DNA from 4 places in the Streptomyces sp. NPDC086835 genome. Region 3 is predicted to be linked to each of the others. Evidence: riboswitches for the same ligand, from Rfam matches in the RefSeq annotation. Region 3 holds a riboswitch; each other region holds the start of a gene.

Region 1 (4,204 bases), on a different contig from region 3:
GGGCTCATAACCCAGAGGTCGCAGGTTCAAATCCTGTCCCCGCTACTGATGACACCGGCCCGGTGGTCGATCGAGAAGATCGACCACCGGGCCGGTGGCTTTTCCGGCAGCGCACGACCGTCGCCCGGTCGGGCGACCGGAAGTCGTCCTGCGGCGCGTCGGCCTTCAGCCTGAGGGGGGCGCGGTACTGTCCGCAGCCGTCAGCGGACCCGGTAGGACCCGGCAGGAGACCACCTTTGGGCCAGGAGTGGCGAGATCAGGGCGGCGCCAGAAGAGCCCCGTGGTTCGTCCGCGCGTTGCCCATGGCGATGATCGTCGGCGGGGTGGTCTTCGACGTTCTGACCCCGCCCCGGTTCACCGCCGTACCCCTCTATGCCGCAGCCCCGCTCGTCGCGGCGCCTGTCCTGTCATGGATGGCGACCCTGCTCACCGGGATCGCTGCGGTTCTGGCCCTGAGCGTCCTCCACGCCGTCAACAGAAGCTTCTGGCAGATCACGGTCCTCACCGAGACGACCACGGTGGTCACCGTCGTCGTTCTCGCGCTGTTCATCAACACCCTCGTGCGGCGCAGTGGTGAGCGGCTCGCTTCGGCCCGGGTGATCGCGGAGACCGCGCAGCGGGCCGTACTTCCCGCGCCGGCCGACCGGATCGGCGGTCTGCACATCGCCGCCCGGTACGAGGCGGCGCAGGCGGGCGCGTTCATCGGCGGCGACCTCTTCGCGGTGCAGGACACTCCTCATGGCGTGCGCCTTCTTGTCGGCGATGTGCGGGGCAAGGGACTGGGGGCGGTGGGGACCGTGGCCGTGCTCATCGGCGCGTTCCGCGAGGCCGCGGAGCAGGAGCGCTCGCTGGAGGGCGTGGCGCAGCGGCTGGAGCGCGCCCTCAAGCGGGAGGGCACCAGGCGGGAAGGGCTGGACGCCGTGGAGGGGTTCACGACCGCCGTCCTGGGCGAGATCCCGCGGGGCCGCGCCCTGGTGCGGCTGGTGAACCGGGGCCACCCCGAGCCCTTGGTGCTGCACGCCGACGGGGCTCTGGACGTCCTCGCGCCGGCGCAGGCGGCGCTGCCGCTGGGGATGGGTGACCTGGCGGCGTGGCCGGACCGGGCGGAGGAGTACCCGCTGCCCGACGGGGCGACGCTGCTGCTCTACACGGACGGGGTGACGGAGGCGCGGGACGCCCGCGGCGTCTTCTACGACCCGGTGGAACGGCTCGCCGGACGCCTCTTCCCCGGGCCGGCGGAGCTGCTGGACGCGCTGGTCGACGACGTACGCCGGTACACCGGCGGCGGTTCGAGCGACGACATGGCGCTGCTGGCGGTCGGCACGCCGGCGGAAGGGCAGCCGGAACGGCGCAGGACGGTGCCGGTGGTGCCGCCGGAGCCCGGCGGCCGCGGTGGATCCGCGTGACATCACGCGCCTGACCCGGGCGGTGCGCACGCTCCGTAGCCGAAGGAGAGCCGTCCGCATAACATTTGATGCACCATCAGAATCGTGACCGCCTCTGACGTTTGATCAACTCGCCCGGTTCCGGCCGATTCTGTCCCGGAAAGTCCCGGGTGAAGCCGTTAATGATCACCCGGAACAGCTTGGAATCCGGCCCCGCCGTCTATTAACGTTCGATAACGCAGTGCGGTCGTCCCAGCCGTCGCAGAGGCGGCGCCGTGCGCACGTGCCGAATCCCGCAAGGGAACCGGGGAACCACTAATTGGGGTGAATCGGTCACCCTTTGCCGCTCAGTTTGCGGTCGAGGGCGCCCGTAGGAGACCTTCCTGCTCCGAACCCGTCAGCTAACCCGGTAGGCGAGAAGGAAGGAAAGGAGTACGCCTTCGTGGCGTCCAACATGCCTGCCCCCGAGGCCCGCTTCGCGTCCGAACGTTTCAGTGCCGACGCCCCCGAGCGGACCTGGGAGGAATGGAACCCCACAGAGGACTCCGTCCGCCCCGTGCGCGGCCGGCACCGTGTCATCAAGCAGCGCGGCGGAATCGCCCGCAGCTCCACGGTGCTCGGAGTCGGCGTCATCGCCGCGGTCGGCGCGGGTGGCATAGCCACCGCGCAGGACAAGCCGGCAGTTTCCATCTCCCTTCCCGATTCCATCGCGGACAACCTTCCCGACGCCAAGTCCCTTCCTGGCGTGGGATCCCTGATCTCCGACTCGGACGACTCCGACGGCGACGTGCACGCCGCGCCGCTCACCTCCGCGACCACGGTCGCCGACGGCGGCGCCGGCCAGAGCCAGGCCGCCGGCTCCGGCGAGGCCCTGCGCGCCCGGATCCTCCAGCAGGCCGAGCAGCAGCAGGCAGAAGCCGACGCCGAGGCGAAGGCGGCCGCGGAGGCGCTCGCCGCCGAGCAGGCGGCGGCCGCCGCCGAGAAGCAGCAGAGCGCGGCAGAGGCCAAGGCCGCCGAGGAGAAGCGGAAGGCGGAGGAGGCCGCGCGGGCGGCTGCGGAGGCGGCGCGTCTCGCCGAACTCGCCCGCAGTTTCTCCCTTCCCACCTCCTCCTACACGATCACCTCCACCTACGGTGAGTCCGGCGCCATGTGGTCCTCCGGCCAGCACACCGGCCTGGACTTCGCGGCACCGACCGGGACCCCGGTCAAGGCGGTGCACGGCGGCACGGTCAAGTCCGCGGGCTGGTCCGGCTCCTACGGCTACCGCATCGTCCTCGAGCTCGAGGACGGTACCGAGGTCCTGTACGCCCACCTCTCCTCGATGACGGCGAGCGCGGGGCAGCAGGTGTCCACCGGCGAGACGATCGGGCGCGTCGGCGCGACCGGCAATGTCACCGGTCCGCACCTGCACCTCGAGGTGCACACCGCCGGCGGCGCGGGCATCGACCCGATGGCGTGGCTGCGCAGCAAGGGCCTCACGATCTGATCCCTGCCCGGTACGGGTCACAGTCCTCCCGTACCGGGCACATCCATGTCTCCGGCAGCCCCGGCGCACACCCCCCGACGCCAGGGCTGCCGGAATAGCCGGTACGGGCCCGGCCGTTGATCACCTCATGACCTCTCTGCGCACCCTCGGTTCCTCCGACCTGACCGTCTTCCCGCTCGCTCTCGGCGGCAACGTCTTCGGCTGGACGGCCGACGAGGCGCGGACCTTCGCGGTCCTCGACGCGTACACCGCGGCGGGCGGCAACTTCGTCGACACCGCCGACAGCTACTCCTCGTGGGCCCCCGGGAACGAGGGCGGCGAGTCGGAGACCCTCATCGGCAAGTGGCTCGCGGCTCGTGGCAACCGCTCCGAAGTCGTCGTCGCCACCAAGGTCGGCGCCCACCCCCGCCACAAGGGCCTCTCCGCCACCACGATCAAGGCCGCCGCGGAGGAGTCGCTCATGCGGCTGGGCACCGACCACATCGACCTCTACTACACCCACTTCGACGACCCGTCCGTGCCTGTCGAGGAGATCATCACCGCCCTCGACCAGCTGGTGAAGGACGGCAAGGTCCGTGCGATCGCCGCCTCCAACATCAGTGCCGAACGGCTCCAGGCGTCCCTGGCCTTCTCCGAGCGGGAGGGCCTCGCCCGGTACGTGGCGCTTCAGCCTCACTACAACCTGGTCTCACGCCACACCTACGAAGGCGAACTGCAGGACACCGCCGCCCGCGCCGGCCTCGCCGCCGTTCCCTACTACGCGCTCGCGTCCGGCTTCCTCACCGGCAAGTACCGGCCCGGCACCACGGTGGACAGCGCCAGGGCCCAGGGAGCGTCCAAGCACCTCGAGTCGCAGCGGGGGCTGAAGGTCCTCGACGTGCTCGACCGGATCGCGCAGGCCCGTGGCGCGGAGATCGCGACCGTCGCACTGGCGTGGCTGGCCGCCCAGCCGACCGTGGCCGCGCCGATCGCGTCGGCCCGTACGGTCGAGCAGGTGCCGGCCCTGGTGGCGGCAGCGGATCTGGCCCTGACGGACGGCGAGCTTGCCGAGCTGACCGCCGCGTCCGCCTGAGCTCACCCCGGCGCGGACTCAGTAGCGGTAGGGGTTGTAGCCGCTGTAGTCGCGGTGCGGCGGCAGCAGCGGCATCCGGGCGGTGGCCTGTGCGGCGTACGCCAGCGAAGGCCCGGCCACCGCCCTGCGCTGCCACAGATGGTGCAGCAGCTCCTGTTCGCGCTCCACGAAGTCCGGCCCCGCCGCGCCCCGATGGGCCCGGTGGCGCAGGAAGGCGAGCGTCGTCGCGAACGCCTCGTACTCGGAAACGGCGTGTCCGGC
Region 2 (4,204 bases), on a different contig from region 3:
ACCCGGAGAACAGGGCGGTGCTGGTCTACGAACCGGTCGCCGAAGAAGAGACCGAAGCGGCCGACGGACACGAGCAGGAGGGGACGGACCAGTGAGCGACGCTGCCGTGACCATGGACTTCCACCCGCAGCCGACCCCGGGCACCGCCCGGCCCTGGGCCTTCCCGGCCCCCGACCGCGGCACGCTGGACAACGGCCTGACGGTGCTGCGCTGCCACCGTCCCGGCCAGCAGGTGGTGGCCGTCGAGATCTCGCTCGACGCCCCGCTGGACGCCGAGCCGGAGGGCCTCGACGGCGTCGCCACCATCATGGCGCGCGCCCTGTCGGAGGGCACCGACAAGCACTCCGCGGAGGAGTTCGCCGCGGAACTGGAGCGTTGCGGCGCCACCTTGGACGCGCACGCCGACCACCCCGGTGTCCGGGTCTCCCTCGAGGTGCCGGTCTCCCGCCTGCACAAGGCGCTCGGGCTGCTCTCCGAGGCGCTGATCGCACCCGCCTTCGAGGCCGGCGAGGTCGAGCGGCTGGTCCGCAACCGCCTCGACGAGATCCCGCACGAGACGGCGAACCCGGGCCGCCGGGCGGCCAAGCAGCTCTCCAAGGAGCTCTTCCCGGCCTCGCTGCGCGTCTCCCGGCCGCGCCAGGGCACGGAGGAGACCGTCGCGCGGATCGACGCGGCCGCCGTACGCGCCTTCTACGAGGCGCATGTACGCCCCGCCACCGCCACCGCGGTGATCGTCGGCGACCTCACCGACGTCGACCTGGACGGCGTCCTCGGCGACTCGCTCGGGGCGTGGACGGGCGACAAGGCGGAGCCGCGTCCGGTGCCCGCGATCACCGCCGACGACACCGGCCGGGTGGTCATCGTCGACCGTCCCGGCGCCGTGCAGACGCAGCTGCTCATCGGCCGCGTCGGCGGCGACCGCCACGACCGGGTCTGGCCCGCCCAGGTGCTCGGCACGTACTGCCTCGGCGGAACGCTGACCTCCCGCCTCGACCGGGTGCTGCGTGAGGAGAAGGGCTACACCTACGGTGTGCGCGCCTTCGGCCAGGTGCTGCGCTCCGCTCCGGACGGCTCCGGCGCCTCGATGCTCGCCATCAGCGGCTCCGTGGACACGCCCAACACCGGTCCGGCGCTGGAGGACCTGTGGAAGGTGCTCCGCACGCTCGCCGCCGAGGGGCTCACGGACGCCGAGCGTGACGTCGCCGTGCAGAACCTGGTGGGCGTCGCCCCGCTGAAGTACGAGACGGCGGCGTCCGTCGCGGCCACGCTGGCCGACCAGGTCGAGCAGCACCTCCCGGACGACTACCAGGCACAGATGTACGTCCGCCTGGCGGAGACGGGCACGGTGGAGGCGACCGCGGCGGTCGTGGGCGCCTTCCCGGTCGACCGGTTGGTGACGGTGCTCGTCGGCGACGCGTCGCAGATCGAGGAGCCGGTGAAGGCGCTCGGTATCGGTGAAGTGAGGGTTGTCACGGGCTGATCGGGAGCCGCCCGCCGAAGACAACTCAAGAGAACGCGCATTGCGCGCGAACAGGACCCTGGCTTCGAATCGTTTGCCGGGGTTCTGTTCGTTGTCCGATTTGCAGGGTTGAGTGCGTGTCTGCCCTGTGGCATGCGCTACAAAACGGGCTCTCTGTTTGGTGATTGACGAAACGGTTGCCTAGCGTCGGTCCGGCTGTCCGCTTGGAGATCGTCGCGCCCGCGGCATCGGGCAGCCATCGCCGAGTCCCCGTCAGGCGCGAGCCTGGGGAGCCGGGGACCCACGCAGTCCCTGGGGTGAATCGGCCCTCCTTCGCCCGTGCGGAGGGGGCCGTAGGAGACCTTCCTGCTCCGAACCCGTCAGCTAACCCGGTAGGCGAGAAGGAAGGAAAGGACCAGCCTCTTCATGGCGTTCACCCGTGCCACCGGGAAGCATCGTGCCCCGAGCCGCCTGACGCGCAGGAGCGCGAACCTGGCAGGCGTCGCCGCCCTCGCCACCACCGGCGTCATCGGAACCCTCGCCTCCCCGGCGCTCGCCGCCGACACCGAGGCCGCGTCCGTCGAGGACACCGGCCTCACCCAGATCGTCTCCATGGGGTCGCTCGCCGACGAGATAGCCGACCAGGCCGCCGCCCAGGAGAGGGAGGCCCAGGAGGCCGCCGCCAAGGCCAGGGCGCAGGCGAAGGCCGAGGCCGAGGCGAAGGCGGAAGCCAGGCGCAAGGCCGAGGCGCGTGCCAAGGAGGCCCGCGAGGCCAAGGAGCGCGCCGCCCGTGAGGCCGAGCGCAAGCGGCTGAACTCCTTCCAGCTCCCGATCGCCGGTTCGTACGTGACCACCGGCTACAAGACCGGCGGCGCCCTGTGGTCCTCCGGCAGCCACTCCGGTGTCGACTTCCGCGCCGCCTCCGGCAGTTCCGTCGTGTCCGTCGGCTCCGGCACCGTCGTCGAGGCAGGCTGGGGCGGCGCGTACGGCAACAACGTCGTCATCCGGATGAACGACGGCACGTACACCCAGTACGGCCACCTGTCGTCCATCAGCGTCTCCGTCGGCCAGCAGGTCACCCCCGGCCAGCAGATCGGACTGGCCGGCTCGACCGGCAACTCGACCGGCCCGCACCTGCACTTCGAGGCCCGGACCACAGCCGAGTACGGCTCCGACATCGACCCGGTCGCCTACCTGCGCTCGCACGGCGTCAACGTCTGACCCTCGACGCACCCCGCGTACCGCGTCTCCTGTCCGAAGGCCCCCGGCTTCCCGCCGGGGGCCTTCGGTGCATTCCATGGCGTTTCGGCCATTGAGTGATTGCCGTCTCCGTCAAGAGAGTTCCATCGTTTTCCTCCTGGCGTCGGAAAATCGAGTTCATTGCAATAGAGTCACGGGAACACGCGTCAATCGGCTGCGTTTCGCTCGGATCAATGCGGAGGTTCGGTCATGCGTATTCCCGCGCACTCGGTATGCACGGCGATCCGCGACGACATCGTCTCCGGGGTCTACGAGCGCGGCAGCCGGCTCACGGAGGAGCAACTGGCCCGTCGCTACGGGGTCTCCCGCGTCCCGGTGCGCGAGGCGCTGCGCACCCTGGAGTCGGAGGGCTTCGTCGTGACCCGCCGGCACGCCGGCGCCTGCGTGGCGGAGCCGACGGAGCAGGAGGCCGCCGACCTCCTGGAGATCCGCATGCTGCTGGAGCCGCTGGGCGCGGCGCGCGCCGCGCAGCGCCGCACGGAAGCGCATCTGCGGGTGCTGCGCGGCCTGGTGAGACTCGGTCAGGAGCGGGCCCGCCGGGGGCAGGGCGAGGACTTGCGCTCACTCGGCTCCTGGTTCCACGAGACACTCGCCCAGTCCTGCGGCAGCCCCGGACTGACCGCGCTGCTGACCCAGCTGCGGCACAAGATCGCTTGGATGTACTCGGTGGAGCAGCCTCTCGCACCGGTCGAGTCATGGGCGGAGCACGGTGCGATCGTCGACGCCGTGGCGCGCGGTGACGCGGAGCGTGCGCGGGCGCTGACGGCCGCGCACGCCGAACGCGCCGCCGCCGCGCACCGGTTGCGCCGTACCGTGCGGGTGAGGACTTCGCAACATGCCGTAAACACCACGAGCGGCCGGAATTAACAGAGGGCGTATACAAAAGAAGGCGTGATGGGGTCGGCCTTTCTCTGTTCTTCTTTTCCGTCCGGGCCCGGAACGCGGAATGTGGAATGCGGCCCTGGAATGCGAAAGCCGCGGTGCTCCGGACCCGGAACACCGCGGCTTTTCTGTGAATGGTGACGGGCGACAGGGCCCGCCGGGCTCAGACGGTCTCGGGAAGCTCTTCGAGCCCCTCGGCCACCAGCTTGGCCAGGCGGTCGAGTGCCGCCTCCGCGCCGTCCGCGTCGGAGGCGAGGACGATCTCCTCGCCGCCCTGGGCGCCCAGGCCGAGCACGGCGAGCATCGAGGCCGCGTTGACCGGCTTGCCGTCGGCCTTGGCGATCGTCACAGGGACGCCGGCAGCCGTCGCGGCACGGACGAAGATGGACGCGGGGCGGGCGTGAAGGCCCTCGGCCCAGCCGACATTGACGCGGCGCTCAGCCATGGTGTTGCCCTTCAAGTCTTAGCGGGTTGTCTAGACCAGTCTCTCATGTGTCCCGGCGTGCTCCCCCGCCCCACCCTGCCGGGGGTGCGGGACGCCGTCGGCACCCTCAGACTGCCCGCGCGCAACCGCCTCCGCGACCGGTGGCCCCGCGTAGGCTT
Region 3 (4,204 bases):
CTCGCGCGCCCACTGGATGTCGTCCCGGCGCACCTCGAGCGTCCCGCGCGGGGGCAGCGGCGGCCACGGCTGGTCGGGATCGGCGGGCACCTCGATCCCGAGGACCTGAGCGGCGCGCAGCGCGACCCTGGTGTGCCCCTCGGGTGACAGGTGGAGCCGGTCGGCGTCCCAAGCACGCCGGTCCTGGACGGACTTGAGCGACCACAGGTCCAGCACGGGGCAGTCGTAGCGGTCGGCGATGGCCCGTACGTGGGCGGTGTACGTGGCGATCTTGCCGCGCAGATGCCGCAGGACCGGCACGTCCCGGGTGTCGAAACCGGTGGTCACCATGACGGTGCCGACGGAGCCGGCCAGGTCGGCCACCGCGCGTTCGAAGCGTTCCGCGACGTCGTCGGGGTCGGAGCCGGGCCGGATGATGTCGTTGCCGCCGGCGCAGAAGGTCACCAGGTCCGGCGCGAGTTGGCGCGCCCTCGGCACCTGCTCCTCGACGATCTGGTCGAGGAGGCGGCCGCGTACGGCGAGGTTGGCGTACCGGAAGGAGTGCTCCGGCCTCCGGTCGGCGAGCAGGACGGCGAACCGGTCCGCCCATCCGACGAATCTCCCGTCGGGCCCCGGGTCCCCCACGCCTTCGGTGAAGCTGTCACCGATCGCCGCGTACGACCCGAATACGCCACTGTTCTCTGTTCTCGAATCGTCTGCCACGGGAGCACATCTTTCCTTCACGGATGTGACCTACGCGACCGTAAGGAGGGGTTGACGCGCCGTGATCTTTACCACCCGTCAAATTCCGGCAGGCCGGAATACGCGGAAGCCCCCGCTCCGCCTGATGCGGAACGGGGACTCACCTGCGGGCGGTGTGCGGCCGGACGACTCAGAGGGAGACGCCGTGCTGGCGCAGGTAGGCCAGCGGGTCGATGTCCGAACCGTAGGAGGGGCCGGTGCGGACCTCGAAGTGCAGGTGCGGACCCGAGGAGTTGCCGGTGGAACCGGACAGCCCGATCTGCTGACCACCGGTCACCGACTGGCCGCTGGAGACGGCGAGCGAGGAGAGGTGGGCGTACTGCGAGTAGGTGCCGTCCGTGTGCTGGATGACGACCTCGTTGCCGTAGGCACCGCCCCAGCCGGCGGAGACGACGGTACCCGCGCCGATGGCCTTGACGGAGCTGCCGGAGGGGGCGGCGAAATCGACACCGGTGTGGTAGCCGCTGGACCACATGGCACCGGAGGCCCGGTACGGGGTGGTGACGCCCGCGTCGACGGGGGCACTGAAGCCGGAACCGGACGAAGTGGTCGCGGCCTCCTTGGCGGGAGCCTTGGCCTGCGGAGCCTCGGCCTTGGGCGCGGCGGACCGCGAGTCGTCGCGGGACGGGCGGGTCTGGGACTCGGAGCGGGGCTCCGGGTCGTTCTTCGCCTTGTTCTTCGCGCCGATCGTCAGCTCCAGACCCGGGTGGATCAGCGACGGGTCGGCACCGATGACACGGCGGTTGTCGTTGAAGAGCTGCTTCCAGCCTCCGCGGACGTCCTGCTCGGCGGCGATCTTCGACAGGTAGTCCCCGGCGACGACCGTGTACGTCTTGGGAGCCTTCTTGGCGGCGGGAGCGGCCGCGGGCGCGGAGGCCGGGGCCGCGGCGGCGGCGGCCTTCTCCGCTACGGCCGGAGCCTCCGCCGGGGCGGCATTGGCCGTGGTGGCGCCGAACAGCGGGAGCGCGATGGCGGCGCCACCCGTACCGGCGACGACGAAGCCGCGGGTGATCGGGTTGGTCTTGGGACGGCGGTGCTTACCCTTCGCGGGCATGGCGCATTCCTCTCCGGCGCCTACGAGGTGAGCTGTCGGGTTCGGGCTGGAGATGCCCGGTCGCACACGCGGTGCGACTTCACCCCAAGCCGTCCGGATTGTCCGGATGCGGCGTACTACCTGGGTCCCCCGCTCCTGCCACGCGTGGATAGGGTCGAATTCCGGGCGGCGGCAGGATTAGGCGGTCCGTCCGGATTGAGCGTGACCGTAGGCGAGTCGGGCAGCGTGGGACAAGCCGCGACTTTCCACGATCAATGACCGGCGCCCCGTCTTCACGGATTCGCGGTCACCCTCCGTCGACAAGAGACGGCCAATTACCTTGCCGGCAACGGAATTCACATCGGCGCCGCGGCCACAGAACGTCACGGATATGACGCTGCTCACGAGACGGAACCCATCTCCCCTTCTTACGGGGCACGTTATACGCAACCATCCAATTCGGACAGAAGCATCATTTAGTCATCTAGTCCCGCACTTGCCCATCAAAACCCGCCACCCTTGCCCCACTTCGCAGCCCGCCGACGAAAGCCCGTGACACCGGTCACTTCCGGCCGACCGGCCAGGGACTCCTTCTCCTCGCCTCCTGCGCTCCGCCGGTTTCCGTCGCCGTCGGCTGCCGGTCCCGTTCCGCAATTCCCGCTCCCCCTTTACGAGCAAGGCGAATTGAGGCCGGTGGATCACATCCGACGGAGCCGGATCACTGTGGCGTCGAAATCACCCTTCAGTCCGGTGTGAATTCCGTGGTGAAGCAGCACCCCGCCCTGGTGGACCGCTCCGGTGTCGGCACACACGTAGGCCGCCGTCGCCTCGACGCCGCGCAGCCGGAGCGCCGGCGGCCGCTCCCCGTAGCTCTGGGCCTGGAGCAGCGCGAGCACCACCGTCTCCTCGTCCCGTACGTACTGCACGGCACTGAGACCGCCCTCCGGCGCCCGCAGCCGGTACAGCTCGCCGTGCTGGACCAGCGGCCTGATCTCCTTGTAGAGCCGGACCCAGTCGCGCGCCTCCGCCAGCTCCGCCTCGCTCCAGGCCGAGAGGTCTGCGCCGACGCCCAGCACCCCGGCCATGGCGCTCACGAACCGGAAGCGCAGACTGCTGCGGCGACCGTTGAGCTGGACGCCTGGGCTGTCGGTGACCCAGGCCGCCATGACCCGGGCCGGATGCAGCTGGCTGAAGCCGTGCTGGACGGCGAGCCGGTCCAGCGGGTCCGTATTGTCCGATGTCCACACCTGGTCGGTGCGGGCGAGGACCCCCAGATCGATCCTGCCGCCCCCGCCGGAGCAGGACTCGAAGGCGACCGTGGGATGCGCCGCCCGCAGCCGGTCCAGCAGCCCGTAGAAGCCTTCGACGTGCTCGGTCCACAGTTTCTGCGGGTACGGCTCCCCCGGCCAGCCCGTATCCGTGAAGCAGCGGTTGAAGTCCCACTTCACATGGTCCACCGGCGCTCCGGAGAGCAGTGTGTCGAGCTGCTCCCACAGGTACGCCCGTACGTCCTCGCGTGCGAGGTTGAGCACCAGCTGGTTGCGGAACTCGGTCCGTGTCCGCCCCGGATGGTGCTGGACCCAGTCGGGATGCGCCCGGTAGAGGTCGCTGTCCTCGTTGACCATCTCCGGCTCCACCCAGATGCCGAACTTCATGCCGAGCGCGTGCACTTCGGCTGCCAGCGGCCCCAGCCCGCCGGGGAAGCGGTCCGGGTTCGGTGTCCAGTCGCCGAGCCCGGACCGGTCTCCGGTGCGCCGCCCGAACCAGCCGTCGTCCACGACGAACAGCTCGACGCCCATAGCGGCGGCCCGCCGGGCGAGCGCCGACTGCTGGTGCTGCGAGATGTCGAAGCCGGTGGCCTCCCACGAGTTGTAGAGCACGGGCCGCACCTGGCCGGCGTCGGGAATCACGTGGGCCAGCTGCCAGGCGTGCCACGCCCTGCTCGCTCCGCCGAATCCCCCGTCGCTCCACAGGCCGGCGAAGACGGGCGAGGTGTACGTCCCGCCCGGCGCGAGCCGCTGAAGCCCCGAGTCGTCGTGCCCCGCCCCTCCGGTGATCTGTACGGCCCCGTCCGGCAGCCGCTGCACGCAGATCCGCCACGATCCGGACCAGCCGAGGGCCAAGCCGTACACCTCGCCGTGTTCCTCGGTGGCGCCTTCCGCGTCCAGGGCCACCCAGGGCAGGTGCTGGTGACCGGTGTGACCGCGCCGGCTGCCGATCGTCGTCTCCCCGTACGGGAGCGTGTCGCGCACGAGCCGGGACTCGGCGGCCCAGCGGCCGTGCAGCTGGGAGAGCCGCCACGCCTCCCGCAGCGGCAGTGTCCAGGCGGCGGCATCGGCCCGGAGCAGTTCGAGGTCGGGGCCCGTGCCCTCGTGTGCGACGGTGACCCAGCGTTCGATCACGTCGCTGTCGCCGCGCATGCGGTAGTGG
Region 4 (4,204 bases), on a different contig from region 3:
ACCCGCAGGTAGGCCAGCACGTCGCGGACCTCCTTGCGCTCGTAGAAGCGGACACCGCCGACGACCTTGTAGGGCAGGCCGACGCGGATGAAGATCTCCTCGAAGACACGCGACTGGGCGTTCGTGCGGTAGAAGACGGCGACGTCGCCGGCCTTCGCCTCGCCCGCGTCCGTGAGCCGGTCGATCTCGTCCGCGACGAACTGGGCCTCGTCGTGCTCCGTGTCCGCGACATAGCCGGTGATCTGGGCGCCGGCGCCTGCGTTCGTCCACAGGTTCTTGGGGCGACGGGACTCGTTGCGCTCGATGACGGCGTTGGCGGCGGAGAGGATCGTCTGGGTGGAGCGGTAGTTCTGCTCCAGCAGGATCGTCGTCGCGTCCGGATAGTCCTCCTCGAACTGGAGGATGTTGCGGATGGTCGCGCCGCGGAAGGCGTAGATCGACTGGTCGGCGTCACCGACGACGCACAGCTCCGCGGGCTCCAGGTCCTCGTACCCCTTGCCCACCAGTTCGCGCACGAGCGTGTACTGAGCGTGGTTGGTGTCCTGGTACTCGTCGACGAGGACGTGCCGGAACCGCCGCTGGTAGTGCTCGGCGACGTCCGGGAACGCCTGGAGCAGGTGGACGGTGGTCATGATGATGTCGTCGAAGTCCAGGGCGTTGGCCTCGCGCAGCCGCGCCTGGTACATCCGGTACGCCTCGGCGAGCGTCTTCTCGAATCCGTCGACCGCCTGGTCGGCGAAGGTCTCCTCGTCGATCAGCTCGTTCTTCAGGTTCGAGATCTTGGCGCTGAAGGACTTCGGCGGGAACTTCTTCGGGTCGAGGTCGAGATCGCGGCAGACCAGCGACATCAGGCGCTTCGAGTCCGCCGCGTCGTAGATCGAGAACGACGAGGTGAAGCCCAGCTTCTTGGACTCGCGGCGCAGGATGCGGACGCAGGCGCTGTGGAAGGTCATGACCCACATCGCGTTGGCGCGCGGGCCCACCAGCTGCTCGACGCGTTCCTTCATCTCGCCGGCGGCCTTGTTGGTGAAGGTGATCGCCAGTATCTGGCCGGGGTGGACCCGGCGCGTGCCCAGCAGGTGGGCGATGCGATGGGTGAGCACCCGGGTCTTGCCGGAGCCGGCGCCGGCCACGATGAGCAGCGGTGACCCTGTGTGCACGACGGCGGCGCGCTGCTGCTCGTTCAGCCCGTCGAGCAGGGCGGCGGGGTCCACGACGGGGCGCGGGGCGCCGTCGCGGTAGTACCCGTCGCGGGCCGGAGGCACGTCGAAGGCGCCCTGGAAGAGGTCGTCCGGAAGCTGCTCCGGAGCCGGGTCCTCGGGCGGCGGCGGGGGCCCGTCCGCGTCGGGCCGGAGGTCCGCCAGGAAGCTGTCGTCAAAGAGGCTGCTCATCGCTTAACGAGTCTAGGCGGCCGGACCGACAACCGTGGCCGCACCGGCACACCGGCGGACGCCACGGTAGGTGACAGGGCGGATCCGCCGGGCGACCGGCGGACGGGCAGGCGACCCGCCACCGAAAAGGTCACGAAAATGTATCGGACATATCGAACATCAACCTTCACAGCAGGCGCACGAGTTGGCTAGCGTGCTCGACCAGGCGGCCCGCACCCCTCCCGGCGAACCACGCCGAACGGGCGGCCTGCGCCGAATCCGGGCTCCTCCCGAGGGAGTTCGGAACCGGGGACCCACCAAGCACCACCGGGGTGAATCGGACCGTGCCCCGCTCGGTCCGTAGGGCGTCTTCCGTTCGCCCGAACCCGACAGCTAACCCGGTAGGCGGTCCACGGAAGAAGGAGATGCCGGCGTTGGCGTCGCATCGCAAGACCCGCAGCCGTACCGCAAAACCGTCCACCGCCGTCGGATTCACCACGGCCGCCCTCGCCGGTGTGACACTGCTCTCCACCCAGAGTGCCACCGCCGCGCCGTCCGACCCGAAGCCCAGCATCGAAGAGGTGCAGAAGAAGGTCGACGACCTGTACCGGCAGGCGGGCAGCGCGACGCAGGAGTTCAACAAGGCGAAGGAAGCCACGGCGGAGAAGCGCCAAGAGGTCGACCAGCTGCTCGACGAGGCCGCCAAGCGCACGGAGAAGCTGAACGAGTCCCGCCGCGCCCTCGGCAACTACGCGGCGGCGCAGTACCGCACCGGTTCCGTCACCCCCACCGCCGCGCTGATGTTCGCGGACAGCCCCCAGGCGTACTTCGACCAGACCCAGCTGATGGACCGGATGACGGACCAGCAGCGCAGGGCCGTCAGTGAGTACGAGACCGAGCGGGCCGCGGCCGCGAAGCAGCGCGCGGAGGCCACCAAGCGCCTCGAGTCCCTCACGGACTCCCAGGAGGCCCTGCGCACCAGCAAGCAGACGGTGCAGACCAAGCTCGCGGAGGCACGCGCCCTGCTCTCGAAGCTGACGGCGGAGGAGAAGGCACGCCTCGCCGCGATCGAGCGGGAGAAGGAAGAGGAGGCGCGCCGCAAGGCCGAGGCCAAGGCGAAGGCGGAGGCAGCCGCCCGGGCGGAGGCCGAGCGGCAGCAGCAGGAGCGCGAGACCACCCCGGACACGGGCACCACCGATCCGGGCACCGGCACCGACGACGGCACGTACGCGGCCAAGGCGGACAAGGTCCTCGCGTTCGCCCGTGCCCAGATCGGCAAGCCGTACGTCTGGGGCGCGACGGGCCCGAGCTCCTACGACTGCTCCGGCCTCACCGCGGCCGCGTGGAAGGCGGCGGGGGTGGACCTGCCGCGCACCACCTGGGACCAGGTGAAGGTCGGCACCCGTGTCGAGACGGCCGACCTGCTCCCCGGCGACCTGGTCTTCTTCTACGACGACATCAGCCACGTCGGCATCTACATCGGCGACGGCAAGATGATCCACGCGCCCAAGCCGGGCACGAACGTCCGCGAGGAGTCCATCTACTACATGCCGATCTACGGCAGCGTCCGCCCCGCCTGAAGCCCTGCGGGGCCGACGCGGGGTGCCCCGGCGCACCGGTGCCCGGGCGGCCGAGCCGCCCGGGCACCGTCATGTCCGCGCTCGGGTCAGGTCCAGAGCGTGGCGATGAAGATGTTGGCCAAGGTCAGGCCGCCCACCGCGCCGAAGAGCGCCTTGTCGACCTTCTCCTCGTCCCTCTTGACGTACACGAGGCCGAGGATCACGACCAGCACCGCCAGCTTGATGCCGATCTTGAGGTTGTTGACCGTCTGGTCGTCCGCCTGGTTCAGACCCACCAGGGCCACACCCGTGACCAGCATGGTCAGCGCACCGTGCAGCATCGCGGGGCTGAAGCGGGCGGTGCCCTCGCCCATCGCCTTCATCTGGGTCAGGAACCCGCCCAGCAGCGAGGCGATGCCGATGATGTGCAGTGCGACGAAGACATTGATGAGTACGTCCATGGGCCGGAGCCTAGCTGGGCCCATACCACCGTCAGCCGGGCAGGTGGCCCTGTCCGCGGCATCGGTCCAGGGACCGACGCGATGCGCGTCCGCGACGACGGACGGCCGTTCATCAACGGTTGCCGGACGCCCATTTCCGGAGATTTACGGTCGTTGTGTCCCGCCCCCGTCGACGCGGTCGTAGCGTCCTGCGCCAGGTGGCCGACTCCCCGCGAGCCGTCGCACAGCCGGACGGCACTCGGCCACCACCGCCGGAAGGTCCTGCGGCGGACCGCTCCCCCTGTGCGGCCCGCCGCCGGACGCAAGTGCGGCGGCAGGGACGACGGAAGGACGTGGAAGCCCTCGTGGCAGCACACCGGGAACACCGAAAACCCCGTGAACGCCGGCTCGACGGACCGGCCGCCCGTACCGCGCTCACGCTCGCCCTGGCGGGCGCGGCGGCCACGACAGCGTTCGACGGCACGGGGCACGCGGAGCCGGGCCTCACCCCGGCGCAGATCCAGGCCAGGGTCGACAAGCTGTACCAGGAGGCGGAGGTCGCCACCGAGAAGCTCAACGGAGCCAAGGAACGGGCGGAGAGCGCCCGCAGATCGCTGGACTCGCTGCGCGACGAGGCGGCGCGCCGGACCGACAGCCTCAACACCTCCCGTAACGCCCTCGGTTCCCTCGCCACCGCCCAGTACCGCGACGGCGGCATGGATCCCGGTCTGCGGCTCGCCCTGACCTCCGCCCCGGAGGAGTACCTCCGGCGCGCCGCTCTCGCGGAACGGGCCGGAGCGCTGCAGGCCGCCGCGGTCTCCGACGTGCGGCGGCA

What was found. A riboswitch is a leader RNA that binds a small molecule or an ion and turns the genes downstream of it on or off. The one in region 3 is predicted to bind cyclic di-AMP.
Region 1: it holds a riboswitch for cyclic di-AMP, as region 3 does, so the genes downstream of both, ACIPJI_RS27970 (M23 family metallopeptidase) here and ACIPJI_RS20835 (peptidoglycan DD-metalloendopeptidase family protein) in region 3, are expected to answer to the same signal.
Region 2: it holds a riboswitch for cyclic di-AMP, as region 3 does, so the genes downstream of both, ACIPJI_RS26020 (M23 family metallopeptidase) here and ACIPJI_RS20835 (peptidoglycan DD-metalloendopeptidase family protein) in region 3, are expected to answer to the same signal.
Region 4: it holds a riboswitch for cyclic di-AMP, as region 3 does, so the genes downstream of both, ACIPJI_RS07425 (NlpC/P60 family protein) here and ACIPJI_RS20835 (peptidoglycan DD-metalloendopeptidase family protein) in region 3, are expected to answer to the same signal.

Annotation. Positions count from the first base shown of each region.
Region 1 is NZ_JBIVAU010000010.1:17,110-21,313, reverse strand. Features, by position in the region: tRNA gene ACIPJI_RS27980 (tRNA-Met) at 1-45, shown strand, start outside; gene ACIPJI_RS27975 (PP2C family protein-serine/threonine phosphatase) at 303-1,406, shown strand; cyclic di-AMP (ydaO/yuaA leader) riboswitch at 1,660-1,816, shown strand; gene ACIPJI_RS27970 (M23 family metallopeptidase) at 1,828-2,871, shown strand; gene ACIPJI_RS27965 (aldo/keto reductase) at 2,999-3,943, shown strand; gene ACIPJI_RS27960 (PrsW family intramembrane metalloprotease) at 3,962-4,204, opposite strand, start outside.
Region 2 is NZ_JBIVAU010000008.1:417,219-421,422, reverse strand. Features, by position in the region: gene ACIPJI_RS26030 (pitrilysin family protein) at 1-95, shown strand, start outside; gene ACIPJI_RS26025 (M16 family metallopeptidase) at 92-1,480, shown strand; cyclic di-AMP (ydaO/yuaA leader) riboswitch at 1,710-1,872, shown strand; gene ACIPJI_RS26020 (M23 family metallopeptidase) at 1,886-2,680, shown strand; gene ACIPJI_RS26015 (GntR family transcriptional regulator) at 2,909-3,586, shown strand; gene ACIPJI_RS26010 (HPr family phosphocarrier protein) at 3,765-4,046, opposite strand.
Region 3 is NZ_JBIVAU010000006.1:166,394-170,597, forward strand. Features, by position in the region: gene ACIPJI_RS20830 (SGNH/GDSL hydrolase family protein) at 1-702, opposite strand, end outside; gene ACIPJI_RS20835 (peptidoglycan DD-metalloendopeptidase family protein) at 872-1,795, opposite strand; cyclic di-AMP (ydaO/yuaA leader) riboswitch at 1,800-1,961, opposite strand; gene ACIPJI_RS20840 (alpha-galactosidase) at 2,473-4,204, opposite strand, start outside.
Region 4 is NZ_JBIVAU010000002.1:277,074-281,277, reverse strand. Features, by position in the region: gene pcrA (DNA helicase PcrA) at 1-1,391, opposite strand, end outside; cyclic di-AMP (ydaO/yuaA leader) riboswitch at 1,632-1,794, shown strand; gene ACIPJI_RS07425 (NlpC/P60 family protein) at 1,796-2,950, shown strand; gene ACIPJI_RS07420 (hypothetical protein) at 3,037-3,390, opposite strand; gene ACIPJI_RS07415 (NlpC/P60 family protein) at 3,735-4,204, shown strand, end outside.